One region of the Tepidibacter sp. Z1-5 genome, then DNA from elsewhere that is predicted to be linked to it. Evidence: riboswitches for the same ligand, from Rfam matches in the RefSeq annotation. Region 1 holds a riboswitch; the other holds the start of a gene.
The links. Region 1 has a riboswitch for FMN ahead of ribD (bifunctional diaminohydroxyphosphoribosylaminopyrimidine deaminase/5-amino-6-(5-phosphoribosylamino)uracil reductase RibD). Riboswitches for the same ligand answer to the same signal wherever they lie in the genome.
Positions count from the first base shown of each region.

Region 1 (7,762 bases):
TTGTCACTTCAAGTCTTTGAGTTAAATCTCCTTCACCTTCAGATATATCCTTAAGCATATTAGTAGTTTTTATTATTGGTTTTGTTATTAAAATTGAAATATATACACCGAATAATACAGCTACTACAATACTAGTAATAATACTTATAATAATTATAGCTTCTATATTTTTTACACTTTTTTGTGTTGATTTCTTAATATTCATATTTAATTCTTCAAGTAATGGCTCAAATTTGTGAATTGTATCTCTGTACTCACCTCGTAATCCATCACTACTAGTTAATCCTATTTCTTTATTGACAGAATGTATTTGATTAATTGTATCTTCATAATTGTTTATAAGTGCTGTTAAACTTGAATCATTAGATAAGGATTTTGTTTTAGATAGTGTTGATAATATTTCATTAAAATATTTTTCGTTTTTTGTTGAGAAGTATTCTTGTTCTTCCATGTAAACTTTTAACATTGAAAACTTTAGTTCATTATTTAATTGTAAATTCGCTATTTTATTTTTTGTATTCTCTAATTCTCCAATCAATCCATATTCTTCAAAGCCTACAGTATTACTTTTAGATGCTGCTTGTAAAAACATGTTGCGATAAGAATTTACCAATTTTTCCATCTCTTGAATTTGATTAGAATATTCTTGATTTGAATATATTTCTTTATATTTTTTTATTTTTTGTATTTGTTCTTGTAGATTACTGAAATTCGAGTTGAATTTATCGATGTATTTACTTTCTCCTGTTTCAAAAAATTGTGGATTAGTTAGTTCTCTTAATAAAAAGTCTTTTTCATTTTTTCTTAGTTCTAAGACAAGTGTATATAGATTATCATTGTCTAAAAGCAAATTAATTTTAGAATTACTAATGTCTTTTATAAAAACAAATGAGGTTGTTCCTATAAACAAGAAAAGGATTATCATTACTAAAAATGCTGAAAATAATTTCTGCCTTATTTTCCAATCTTTAAATTTTAATATCATGATTAGTACCTCCAATAATAATTATTTTTTTGTATACGGTAAAATAGTATTAGTTCCATAATGTGATTATTTTTAATTATATAGTCATTTTTTGTTATTTACAACTTAGAATTGTTGTAAAAATATTCCGAACCTAATTATGGAAATTAAAACAAAAGATCGTATATGGCGAAATATTAGGAAAAGGCTATTAGTAGATAACTAATAGATTTAAGATAATATTACATACAAGAAATTATATAGGTTTATACTTGTGGTATTTTGATAAAATAACTGTATTTCCACTATTTTCAAACGATAGAGAAGTAAGAATTATTGTGGGATGAACTTATGTAAATTTTAAGAAGTGAGCTTGTAGGAGAGAGAGCTTATTAGTAAGCAGAAAGCGAATATTATCTAAAAGTTAAATTTCTCAAGATTTATAATTTTAAGGTATATATAGAAACTTAATGGTTTCTCGATCAGCTTACCAAAAATGGAAATTACAGAACTAAAAATTCAGATGGAGTAATAATTCCATCTGAATTAAGTTTCACTTTATCTTTTATCGATGTTATAATCAGTATGGTCATTTCCATAATAATGAAGGTCACTAGTTATTCTTATTGTATGTCTATCTTTATTGTGTTTGATTTTCACATTTTCAAATCTACCGTCATCTTGTACATCAACTAAGTACTGTTGAATTAAATCATCTGCAATATCATCACTTACATTATTATATACTTTGAAAAATTCTCTTTCTGAAATTTCAAGTGTTAAATCGTATGTTTCATCTTCTCTTTTATTTCTCATTTCTTTTATATCAGTAAACATAGCCTTCCTCCTAAGTTTTAGATTGAAAATTTTAATTAATATATTTATAAAAAAGTTTCCTATATTTAAATTATAACCATTTATGATTTAAAAATTTATTAAACGGATAAAAAAATATAAACATATAGGTTGTTATTGACAAAAATAATTTTGTATGTTAAATTTAAAAAAACTAAATAAATCTTCAGGGCAGGGTGAAATTCCCGACCGGTGGTATAGTCCACGAACCACAATGTGGTTGACTTGGTGAGATTCCAAGACCGACAGTAAAGTCTGGATGGGAGAAGATAAATTAATAAAATAATATAATGCTATTATTTAGGTATTATAAACAAATGAATTTATAATTTGTTTATAATATTAACTAAAGAATTGAAATAGCAATTATTTTAAGCAGCTAAAGTCTGTAAAGACTCGTTGGCGGCATAAGTACATTTTTATTAATTAGATTGTAAGCTCTGAAGATATATATCTTCAGAGCTTTTTTAATATAAGGAAAGTATTAATTTTATGTATTTAGATAACTATAGTAATATGAGTTAGAATAGTGAGAATTTTAAGGATAAGATGAGGTGATTATGTGGACAGTAAGTATATGAAAAGAGCTATTGAATTAGCACTTAAAGGAAAAGGATATACTAGTCCTAATCCTTTAGTAGGTGCTGTTATTGTAAAAGAAGGTAGAATTATTGGTCAAGGGTATCATGAACACTATGGAAAAGCTCATGCAGAAGTAAATGCTGTTAATAATGCTTGTGAGGATGTTACAGGAGCAACAATGTACGTAACATTAGAGCCATGTTCTCACTTTGGAAAAACACCTCCATGTGCACAACTACTTATAGATAAGAAAATAAAGAAAGTTATTATAGGAATGATGGACCCTAATCCAATAGTAGCAGGAAGAGGTATAAAACTTTTAAGAGAAAATCGAATAGAAGTTACTGTAGGCGTTTTAGAAGAAGAAGTAAAAAAAATGAATGAAATATTTATTAAATATATATCGAAAAAATTGCCATTTTGTATTTTAAAAACTGCCATGACATTAGATGGTAAAATTGCAACAAGTACAGGAGATTCAAAGTGGATTACTAATGAAAAATCACGAGAATATGTTCATGAAATAAGACATCAAGTTTCAGGAATAATGGTGGGTATAGGAACTGTCTTAGCAGATAATCCTTCATTAACGACTAGATTAGAAGATAAAGAAGGTGTTGATCCCGTTAGAATTATAGTAGATACAAAAGGAAGAATACCTTTAGAATCAAAAGTTTTAAATATTAATTCAAAATCAAAAACGATTATTGCGACAACTGAAAAGGCTGATAAAAATAAGCTTAAATTGATTAAAGAAAAAAAAGCAGAAATAATTATTACTCCACTAAAGAACAACCAAGTAGATTTAGGGTATCTGATTCAAAAACTTGGAGAAATGAAGATTGATAGTATTTTAATAGAAGGTGGCTCTACTTTAAACTATAGTATCTTAAATGAAGGATATGTAGATAAGGTAATCTCATTTATTGCACCAAAGATTATAGGTGGAGAGAATGCCAAAACTCCAGTGGGCGGTGTAGGAATAGAGTATATTAAAAATGCTATAGAATTAGAAAGCTTTGAAGTAAAAATGTTTGAACAAGATATTATGATTGAAGGCTACTTAAGAAAGGAAGAATAAAGTATGTTTACTGGATTAATAGAAGAAATAGGAACTGTACATACTATTAAAAAAGGATTAAAGTCAGCCCAGATTACAATAGGTGCAAGTAAAATAATGAATGATGTTAAATTAGGGGATAGTATTAGTACAAATGGTGTTTGTCTGACTGTTGTCGAGTTTACAAAAAATTCATTTACGGTTGATGTTATGCCTGAAACTATTAGAAGAAGTAATTTAAAAGATTTAAAGCATGGTAGTTTAGTGAATTTAGAACGAGCTTTGAAGGTTAATGATAGATTAGGTGGACATATTGTTTCTGGACATATAGATGATGTAGGTAAGATAAAGAAAATAGAAGAAGAAGATAATGCTACTTGGGTTTCTATTGAGGCTCCGCCAAATATATTGAAATATGTAATAGAAAAAGGTTCTATAGCAATTGATGGTACCAGCCTAACGGTAGCTTATGCTGGGTTAGATGTTTTTAAAGTTTCAATAATACCACTAACAAAAGAAGAGACTACTTTACTTGGCAAAAAAGTTGGAGATGAAGTGAACTTAGAGTGTGACATGATGGGCAAGTATATTGAAAGGCTATTAGAATTTAAAGAAGATGAAAAAAAGAAAAGCAATATAGATTTAAATTTCTTAACAAGAAATGGATTCATGTAAAGTGAAACTTAAAAATAGGGGTGAGTTATAAATGAAATTTAACACTATAGAAGAAGCGATAGAAGATATTAAAAATGGAAAGATGATAGTTGTAGTTGATGATGAAGATCGTGAGAATGAAGGAGATCTTTTAATGGCAGCTGAGAAAGCTACACCAGAAGCAATCAACTTTATGGCAAAGTTCGGTAGAGGACTTATTTGTGCTCCTATGTCTAAAGAAAGATTAAGTGAACTAAATATTCATTCTATGGTATCTAATAATACTGATCCAAAAGAAACTGCTTTTACAGTTTCTGTAGATGCAACAAGTACAACAACAGGAATATCTGCTAAAGAAAGAGCAATGACAATTCAAAAACTGGTAGATAATAAAGCTTGTTCAAAAGATTTCACAAGACCAGGGCATATTTTTCCATTAGTAGCTAAAAAAGGTGGAGTACTTAAAAGAGCTGGTCATACTGAAGCGGCAGTAGATATAGCTAAACTTGCGGGTCTATATCCAGCAGGAGTAATTTGTGAAATTATGAATGAAGATGGAACAATGGCAAGAGTTCCTGAATTAGTTGAATACACAAAAAAACATAATCTAAAGTTAATAACAATAGCAGATTTAATTGCATATAGAAGAAAAAACGAACTTTTAGTAGAAAGAGTTACTAAAGCTAACTTACCTACAAAGTATGGAAACTTTGAAATGGTTGGATATATTAACAAATTGAATGGAGAGCATCATATTGCACTAGTAAAAGGTAATGTTGATGACAAAGAACCAGTACTTGTTAGAGTTCATTCAGAATGTCTTACTGGAGATGCTTTTGGATCTTTAAGATGCGATTGTGGTGATCAATATGCAGAAGCTATGAAAAAAATTGAAAAAGAAGGAAGAGGAGTTTTATTATACATGCGTCAAGAAGGGCGTGGTATTGGATTAATCAATAAAATAAAGGCTTATGCTTTACAAGATGAAGGAATGGATACTGTAGAAGCTAATCTGTCATTAGGATTTCCTGATGATCTTAGAGATTATGGAATAGGTGCTCAGATATTATGTGATTTAGGTATCAAAGAAGTAAAGCTTATGACTAATAACCCTAAGAAAATATCTAGTCTTTCTGGGTATGGTATAGAAATAGTAGAAAGAGTTCCAATACAGATGAATCACAATGAAAAAAATGAATTTTATTTAAAGACAAAAAAAAATAAAATGGGACATATTCTAAAATTTGAGGAGGAAAAATAATATGAGAATTTATGAAGGAAAATTAGTTGCAAAAGAGCAGAAGTTTGGAATAATTGTTGGTAGGTTCAATGAATTTATTGGAGGTAAGTTATTATCGGGTGCTTTAGATGGGCTAAAAAGACATGGGGTTGATGAAGAAAATATTGAGATTGCATGGGTTCCAGGTGCTTTTGAGATACCACTTGTTGCTAAAAAGATGGCTAAATCAAAAAAATATGATGGGGTTATATGTTTAGGAGCAGTTATTAGAGGTGCAACTCCACATTTTGATTATGTTTCAAGTGAAGTAACTAAAGGAATTGCAAGTGTTTCATTAGATACAGAAATACCAGTAGTGTTTGGTGTTCTTACTACAGATAATATTGAGCAAGCAATTGAAAGAGCTGGAACAAAGGCAGGAAATAAAGGATATGAAGCTGCTGTAACTGCAATTGAAATGGCAAACTTACTAACAGATTTAGAAGGGTAAGAATTAATATGTTTGAAAACATAAAAACTATTTTTTTTGATTATGATGGAACATTGCACAAAAGTATAAAAATATATGCTCCAGCATTTAGAAAAGCATATCAGTATTTAGTTGATAATGAATTTGCAAAAGATAGAAAGTGGTCTGATGATGAAATATCATATTGGTTAGGATTCAGCAGTAAAGATATGTGGAAAGAATTTATGCCAGACTTAGATGAGGATATAAGAAATAAAGCAAGTAAAATTATAGGTAAAGAAATGCTCGATCAGCTATCTGATGGTCAAGCAGAATTATACGATGGAGCAATAGAAGTGCTGCAGTATTTAAAAGAGAAAAAATATAAACTAGTATTTGTAAGTAATTGTGGAATATACTATAGAGATATGGCTAGAAGGTTATTTGATTTAGATAATTACTTTGAAGAAATGGTATGCTCTGAGGAATATGACTACATTCCCAAATATGAAATAGTCAAGATAATAAAAAATAAGTATCCAGATGAAATGGTTATTATAGGAGATCGTATTCAGGATATTGAAGCTGGAATAAAAAATAAAATAAATACTATTGCATGTAATTTTGGTTATGGTAGTAAGGATGAACTTAGTAGTGCCGACTATGAAATATCTAATATATTTGAGTTGATGAAAGTTTTATAAAAATTACATCGTGTTCAAAGTTAGAAGGCGTTGAAAATTCAACGCTTTTTAAATTCGTGTTTGGAATTTTTATTTTTTATTTCTGCAATAAGCCAGATTATTATAGGTAAAAACACTTGAAATGGTGAAACGAAATAAAGCCATATATCTGTTTGGAATTCGTAATAATGCATAACGTTTTCATATTGAAAAAAACTTAGATTTATTGCTAGTAAGGTAATCGGTGTTATAATAAACCTATAATCTGAGAAATTAAATATTTTCATAATTCCTTTGCAAACACATAGGAGCAATACTCCTATTTTAATAAAACCACCTAATAAAAATGTCGTAGATATAATTACTTCTATGCTATTAAGTAGAGTTCCAATATTTATTAAAGATACAGCTGTATAGGCAGCATAATATCTTCTACCTGATGAATCTACTCCTAGTACTAAAAGACTAATTAAAGATACTAAGAATAATATTATCCCTCCTACAATTAATCCTGTAACATATATTTTGTAAGGGGATTGCTTTTCCTTATTAAAACATGAAAAAACAATAGAAAAAGCTAGTATCTGGCTAAAAGGAAATGAAAGTGAATTAAGTGCTCCTTCAAAGATAGAGCTAAATCCACTACCGAATATAGGAAATATATTGTTTATATTCATTCTTGAGATTGCTGAAATCGCTAAAATAAATAAAACAACAACAGGGATTATAAGAAAAAAATCACTCCATCTACCTAGAACTTCAATTCCTTGTTTTGCTCCCCAACCACATAAGATTAATAAGAACATCATTGGTATAATCATAGGTGTTTCCTTAAGGCTAACTGAAAATATAAAATTTCCATAATTATTAGTAACATCTGAACACCAGTAAAATAAGAAACAAGTTAATATTATTATGATTATTTTTCCAATGAATTTGCCAAAGCAAATTTCAATAATATCGTATAAATCTTTATCGGGGAAAATAGAATGAAGTCGTGAGTATATAAGTGCCATCGGTAACGCCATAAATATTGCTAAAATAATAGCTAACCACAAATCTTGTTTAGCTTCTGAGCCCATTATAAAAACAGAAGATGATCCTATAATAAATAAAACTATAAGAGAAATACCTTGTTTATCAGAAACAACTTCTTTGTTCATCAGTCTACTCCCTTTACATTGATAATGTTAATAAATTACAAAATAAAATAGAACACCTAAATATAGTATATCCTAATCAAACTGTATTTATAATTTTAAAAAAATTATTAAGT
Region 1 covers NZ_JBBMMD010000045.1:57,233-64,994, reverse strand. Annotated here, with positions in the region: gene WJW32_RS10955 (methyl-accepting chemotaxis protein) at 1-985, opposite strand, end outside; gene WJW32_RS10950 (hypothetical protein) at 1,523-1,801, opposite strand; FMN riboswitch at 1,978-2,094, shown strand; gene ribD (bifunctional diaminohydroxyphosphoribosylaminopyrimidine deaminase/5-amino-6-(5-phosphoribosylamino)uracil reductase RibD) at 2,382-3,482, shown strand; gene WJW32_RS10940 (riboflavin synthase) at 3,486-4,136, shown strand; gene WJW32_RS10935 (bifunctional 3,4-dihydroxy-2-butanone-4-phosphate synthase/GTP cyclohydrolase II) at 4,168-5,376, shown strand; gene ribH (6,7-dimethyl-8-ribityllumazine synthase) at 5,378-5,845, shown strand; gene WJW32_RS10925 (HAD family hydrolase) at 5,854-6,507, shown strand; gene WJW32_RS10920 (GerAB/ArcD/ProY family transporter) at 6,546-7,649, opposite strand.

Region 2 (7,762 bases), on a different contig from region 1:
TATATCTTTCCACATAATAAGTGCATCCTCCTGAGTATCAGTATAATATCCAGGTCTTATTCCAGATAATTTAAAACCGTATTTTTTATATAATTTAATAGCTGTATCATTTGATTTTCTAACCTCAAGAGTCATAGATATTATATTACTTTTTGCACATTCGTCTATTAAAGCTTCTATTACTTGATTTCCATACCCTAGTCCTCTATAATCAGGATGAACAGCAACATTTGTTATATGACCTTCATCTACTACAAACCATATTCCTGCATAGGCTACTATTTTTGAATCTTTCTCTATTACCTTGTATCTAGCAAGTTTGTTTTTGAGTTCTTTTTGTAAGGAATTCTTTGTCCAAGGTGTCTTAAAGCAAAGTTCTTCTATTTCAACTAAATCATCTATATCTTTTTCTTGTAAATTTCTTATAACTATATTATTTTCCATCTTCCTTTAACCTCTTAATCTTTTCTTCATATTGAACCTCTGCCTGAGATTTTCTTATATAATAAGGTACTACATCATAATGAGTTTTTGTATCTCCTTTTTTAAATTTCTGTATACCTATTTCGCATATGCTAGATGCTCTTGATAATCTATGAGAATTAGGAGCTATATATACGTTATTTATATTTTCAAAAACTTCTTTATGTAAATCTGCACCTTCTCCAATTAATACGAATTCTTCTAATGAAGATTTAAGTTCTTCAGCTAAATCTTCTACTTTTTTTACATCTATTTCTCCTACTTTTAATAAAGATTCTTTGTCCCAAGAATATTTACAAGTATACACCTGTTTTTTTTGTGCATCTATCATAGGGTATACTGTTTTGTTTGTCATAGATATGTTAAATGCAAGTGCTTCAAGTGAATTTACAATAACCATAGGTACATCTATCGCATGAGCTATAGCTTTAGCTGTAGCAACTCCAATTCTAAGCCCTGTAAATGAACCAGGACCTACGCATACTGATATTAAATCTATATCGTCTGCACTCATTTCATTAAGTTCAAACATATTTTCAATTATTGGCATAAGTTTTTGTGAATGTGTTTTGTTATTATTTATAGTATATTCTGATATAAGTTTATCATCTTCCATAATGGCAACCGATGCAGCTTTTGAAGATGTATCTATTCCAAGTACCTTCATTATTTAATTATCTCCTTTACTATGTTTTCATAATGTTTTCCATGAGGAGTAAGTATCATTTCTCTACCCTCTTCTTTGTAATTAAGTTCTATATTTATGTATTCATCAGGAAGTATATCTTCTATTAAATTAGCCCACTCTATAATACATATTCCATCTCCATATAAATACTCTTCAAATCCTATCTCATACATATCTTCACTAGATGATATTCTGTAAACATCAAAATGATAAAGTGGATATTTCCCATCGTATTCATTAACTATAGTAAATGTAGGACTTGTAATATAATCATCTACTTCAAGTGCTTTTGCTATACTCTTTGTTATAGTAGTTTTTCCAGCACCTAAATCTCCTATTAAACATACTACATCACCTTTATTTAAAAGTTGTCCCAATCTATATCCAATTTCGCTAGTCTCTTGTTCATTTTTTAAATATATCTTTTCCATGTTTCTGCTCCTATCCAACCTTAGTTTTAACCAAATAATCACTATGCACCTTATTATATCAAAAAACACGAAAAATTATAATAATACAAAAAAACAGAAGCCATGAATATTATTCATGGCTTTTATTATCATTATATTAAATCTATTTTATTATACAAGAAACCTTCTTATACAATACAGCTGTAACAACAGACATTACAATACCTTTAAATATATTAAACGGTACAACTCCATAGTATATTAAAGTCTTAACATCTACTATATTCTTGTTTACAACAGTTCCCATTTGAACTATTGCATCTATTGGAAACATATTTGCGTAAAACGGAATAAGTATATAATAGTTAGCTAAAGCTCCTACTATACTCATACCTATTGTTCCTATTAAGCATCCAATTATAGCATTTCTCTTATTCTTTTTAAGATGATATATTCCAGATGATATAAATACGAAAGCTCCTCCTATTAAAAAGTTAGCTATTTCTCCAACTCCACCAGTAGAGCTCTTTGTTACAAAGTGTAGTAAATTCTTTATAAGTTCTATAAATATTCCTGCCACTGGACCTAGAGCAAACCCACCTATTATAGCTGGTATATCAGAAAAATCTAATTTTAAAAATCCCGGTGCAAATATTATTGGAAATTCAATAAACATTATTAAGTATGATATCACAGATAAAATAGATATTTTAACTAAAACAGATGTCGTAAAAAGATTCTTTTTCGTTGTAGCTTGATTATACATATTTATACCTCCCTGAAATTCGCTTAAAATAATAACAAAAGCCTGAAGATATTCTTCAGGCTTAATAATCAAAATAGATACAGATATGCATATACATACACTATCTTATCATCTTCTTTCATCCAGACTTTACTGTCGGCCTTGGAATCTAACCAAGTCTGCCATCAAATGGCTCGCGGGCTTTACCGCCGGTCGGGAATTTCACCCTGCCCTGAAGATTATCTTCATACTTTTTTAGTTTTATTTAATATTATATTAATACTTTTCCAATAATTTGTCAAAATAATTTTAAATATATACTAGTCTAAATTAAGCTGAGTAAACTACCTCACCATTTATTATAGTACATACTACGTTACTTTGAATATCAAGCGGATGTCCATTCCATATAACTATATCCGCATCTTTTCCAACTTCTATAGATCCAATTCTATCTTCAAGACCTAAAACCTTAGCAGGGTTTATAGTTATAGCTTCTATAGCTTTATTCTTATCCATTCCAGCTTTTACAGCAAGAGATGCGCAAAGAGGTAGATATTGAATTGGAACAACAGGGTGATCTGTCATTAGAGAAACATTAAGCCCTTCATTTGACAGAATTCCAGGTGTTTCAAATGTTAAATTTCTAAGCTCTATTTTACATCTTTCCGATAAAGACGGTCCTACAAGAACAGGGTAGTTTTCTTTAGCTAAATGCTTTGTTATTAAGTGACCTTCAGTACAATGGTCAATTGTTAGATTTAAATCAAATTCTTTTGCTATCCTAATAGCTGTAAATATATCATCAGCTCTATGTGCATGAGCTTTAAGTGGTATTTCTTTCTTAAGAACAGGAATCAATGCCTCTAGCTTATTGTCATATTCAGGTCTATCACAATCTTCATCTTCTTCATAATCTATCATATCCTCAAGATAAAATTGAGCTCTTTTTAATGTCTCTCTAAGTAGAGCTGCCGTTGCCATTCTAGTTTGAGGAGTTTTATCTTCTTTTCCATATGCTGATTTTGGATTTTCTCCAAAAGCTATTTTCATTCCTATAGTCTTTAATACCATATCATCTATTCTATCTCCATATGTCTTTAAAGCTATAAATTGACCTCCTATAACGTTAGCACTTCCAGGTCCACTTGCCACAGTAGTTATTCCACCCTCATATGCTTCTTTAAAGTTTCTATCCATTGCATTAATGCCATCAACAGCACTTAAGTGCGGAGTTATAGGATCTGTCTCTTCATTTCCATCAGCACCCTCATATCCCATTCCATCTTCCCACATTCCAACATGAGTATGAGGGTCTATAAATCCTGGAAATACATGGTTTTCTTTTGCATCTACCACTTTTACATCTAGAGGTACAACTATGTCTTTTCCTATTTCTTTTATCTTACCGTTTTGGATTAATATATCTCCTTGTATAATTCCATTTGTTACAGTATTTATTTTAGCATTTTTTATGCATAACATTCTGCATTTTCCTCCTTTATAGGCAATCTTATTTCAAACTTAGACATCTGTCCTTTAATAGAAGTGGCACCTATATTACCTTCGTTTGCCTCTACATTTTTCTTAACTATACTAAGACCAAGCCCTGTACTTTTTTGCTTTGTAGTAAAGAATGGTTCAAATATTTTATCTAATATTTCTTTATCCATTCCTTTTCCTTGGTCTATTATTTCCATTAACACTTCACCGTCTAAATCATAAGTGTTTATATATATATTTCCGCCTTCTTCCATAGAATCCACTGAATTTAATATCATATTTACAATTGATTCTTGTATGTCAGATTCTTGTACGAATATAGTTTTTTCACTATTTAAATTCAGTATTATGTCTATATTTATGCCTTTTATATAAGTCATATTCTCCCATTTAGGTCTAGTAGTCTTTATGGCTTTTTTAATTATATCATTTATTAATACATATTTCTTATCTTCTCTTATGTTTCTAGAAAAATCCTGCAAAGTTTTAACCTTGTCTATAGCTTCATTAGCTCCATCGTAGATTATATTTATATATTCTTTTATATTAGAAGCCTGTTTATTTATTCCAAGAAGCTGAGTATATCCCTTTATTATAGAAAATATATTGTTGAGATCATGCACTATTCCTCCGGCAAGTTCACCAGTATATCTTATGTTTTTATCTGTTTTTTTAAGCATTTTGCCTTCTTCTTTTTCTTTTATTGCGTATATTATATCTCCCAAACTCTTGCATATAACATCTATTATGTATTCATCTGCTTTGCCTTTATTATAACCTTCTCGGTATCCAAGCGTTAATATTCCTACTATTTCTCCATTACAATGTATTCTATAACTATAAGTCATATCTATGTTAGCGTAAGAATATTCTTTTTCTATTTTATTACTACTAAATAATACTGTTATAGAACCATAGTCCGCAGCAGTTATTTCAAGTACAGTTTCTATAACATTCTTTATTATTTTTTCAATGTCACTCTCGAAACTAAAATTTATTATAGAGTTATTTAAAGTTTCTAGATTCTTTTTATTCTTTTGAAGGTCTAGATTATCTATTTTAGATTTTTTTATAGATTTTAATAAAAATTTTATATTACTTATGTCTTCAACTTTTATAGTCTGTCTTTCATTCTCATCTTCAAATATCAATTTATCATAAATTGTTAAAAATTCATCCATAATTTCAATTTCAAAATCTATTATATTAAAAAATATTAATAGTTTATAATTTTCATTAGTTATAATATCAATGTATTCCTCTTTATTTTCTAAAATATAATATCTGTATTTATGTATCCAATCCGAAGTTACAACTATACTCATGTTAAAATATTTTTTATTTTTTTTGTATTCATCTACTTCAAATTTATTATCTTCTATAACGATTACTTCATCATCTCTATAATGTCCTATCATTTCTAGTACTTTCTTATCTCCTAAAAACGCACATTTTCTATTATTATCCAGCGATTCGTCTATAGTTTTTTTCATTAAATCTACTGCAAACAGTTTAGATGAACCTATAACCCCTATATTTCCCCACTGAATCATCATACTCCTCCTAATTTAGCATCTGTAGTATTTTCTTTATTTCATCTATGCCAAATGGTTTTTCCAGTATATAATCAATTGTCGTATCATTATAATTATCTATATCACCTAACCAGCCTGTCATTAAAACAAACTTTATATGAGGATATTTGTCTTTTACTTTTTTTGCAAGCTCTATTCCATTTAGATTAGGCATTGCCAAGTCACTTATTATTAAGTCATATTTCTCAACTTCTAGTTTTTGGAGTGCTTCTTTACCGCTATAGCATATGTCTACTTCTTTTCCTATACTCTTTATTATTTCCCCCGTTGCCATTGCAACTTGTATTTTGTCATCTACAACTAATATTTTATGGTACTTTTCATCTTTTTCTTCACTTTCAGTATTTATATTGATAATTTCTTCCAAATGCATTGGAAGTGAAATTATAAACTTAGTTCCTATTCCTTCTTCAGTTTCAACCTTTATGCTACCCCCATGGTCTTTTATTATCTTGTATGATACCGATAATCCTATACCATTTCCATTAACTCCTTTAGTAGAAAAAAATGGGTCAAATATTCTAGATAGAATATTCTTAGGTATACCATCACCCGAATCCTCTATTTCAATATAAATATAATTATCTATATTATATGTTTTTATTTTTATATCTCCGCCACTAGGCATAGCATCTATAGCATTATTTAAGATATTTATCATAACTTCTCTTATCTCAAATTCTCTACCTTTAACGTACCCTTTAGCATCTAATTCTTCATTTATATTTATATCTATACCGAGCATAGCCTTATCATCGATCCTAGGGTTTATCATATTTAGAACTATCTTCATAATTCTTTCAAATCTAAAAAAAGAATTTTCTTCTTCTCTTATGTTTTTAGTAAACTCTTGAATTCGTCTCAACATTTCTGCTCCATCAAGAGAAGCTCTTTTTATAATTTCCAAATATTCTCTAATATTATCATCTTGTCTTTTAGCAAGAGATAAATCAACATACCCTGATATAGTAGCCAATATATTATTAAAATCATGTGCTACTCCATTAGCTATTTCACCAAGAGCCTTTAGCTTTTCATTCTGACTTATTATTCTATCATTCTTTATCTTTTCTAGAAATGAATTTACTATATTTTTAGCAGAAGAAGAGTATATTTCAAGTATTTCTTTATTTATATATTTTTTTACATCCTTATCAAAACATAAATAAATCACAGTGAATTCATTTATATTTAAAAATACCATGATTTTATTATTTTTATCCACAGTTTTTATCAATTCATTTTCATTAAAAGTTATATTTATGTAACCTTTAACACACTCACACGAAATTCCCTTTTCATAATGTATCTGAAAATTTTCAAACTCAGACTTAGTCAAAATACCACTTCTTTTACAATCCGTTATGCTACTTACAAGATCTAAAAACTTCTTTAAAAAATCATCTAAATTACTTATTTTATTTACACTCCCTAAAAAAGAGTTAAGTTTTTCAAGATCTTTTACATTATCGTATGTATTTTTTTTTGCTATAACAGATGATCGTATACTTTGTAATATCAATTCAAGTTCCTTAATTTTTTTATTATTGTATATTTCAATAGTTTCATCATCTTCAAACAATATAGTTTCATAATAAACCGATATTTCAAGTAAATCTTCTATTGATAATTCAAGTACATTATAATAACAACAGAATTTATATCCATTTTTTATAACATTCTTTATCAACTCTGTTTTCATATTAATAGCGCTAGAATAAATACCTACTATGTAATTAGTTTTATACCCTAATTTTTCACTTTCTACTTTCAATTTATAAAATAACTCCATATCATTTACAAAATTTTCACGATTTTTTATAATAATTTTACCTGATTTTATGTGCTCGTATAATCTATATTGTTTTAATTCTTCTTCAGTAAAAAATTCATTTTCATAATTTCCATCTACTATTATAATTATTCTGCCTTCTTTGCGTAAAATAAAATTAATATATTTAAATAATATTGTATAATCTCTATAAAGTTTAGTGCTAAGTATCATGTTACTATTTAACTTACTCGCCATACTTAATGATTTACATATACTCATATAATTTAAATCCCCTTCATAGAAAGTGATACCTTATGCTTTTGTAAGTCTATTTGTATAACTTTAACATCTACTATATCTCCTATAGATACAATTTGCATTGGATCTTTAACGAATCTATCGCTCATTTGTGATTTATGAACTAATCCATCATTCTTAATTCCAATATCGACGAAAGCTCCAAAATCAACTACATTTCTAACCGTCCCCTTAAGTATCATACCTTCTTTAATATCTTCTATTTTTAAAACATCACTTCTAAACACAGGTTTTATACTTTCATCT
Region 2 covers NZ_JBBMMD010000002.1:84,810-92,571, reverse strand. Annotated here, with positions in the region: gene rimI (ribosomal protein S18-alanine N-acetyltransferase) at 1-444, opposite strand, end outside; gene tsaB (tRNA (adenosine(37)-N6)-threonylcarbamoyltransferase complex dimerization subunit type 1 TsaB) at 434-1,150, opposite strand; gene tsaE (tRNA (adenosine(37)-N6)-threonylcarbamoyltransferase complex ATPase subunit type 1 TsaE) at 1,150-1,602, opposite strand; gene WJW32_RS00385 (ECF transporter S component) at 1,745-2,347, opposite strand; FMN riboswitch at 2,454-2,570, opposite strand; gene WJW32_RS00380 (amidohydrolase) at 2,657-3,811, opposite strand; gene WJW32_RS00375 (sensor histidine kinase) at 3,799-5,382, opposite strand; gene WJW32_RS00370 (ATP-binding protein) at 5,393-7,477, opposite strand; gene WJW32_RS00365 (Tex family protein) at 7,483-7,762, opposite strand, start outside.
Region 2: another riboswitch for FMN. It lies ahead of WJW32_RS00385 (ECF transporter S component); the one in region 1 lies ahead of ribD (bifunctional diaminohydroxyphosphoribosylaminopyrimidine deaminase/5-amino-6-(5-phosphoribosylamino)uracil reductase RibD).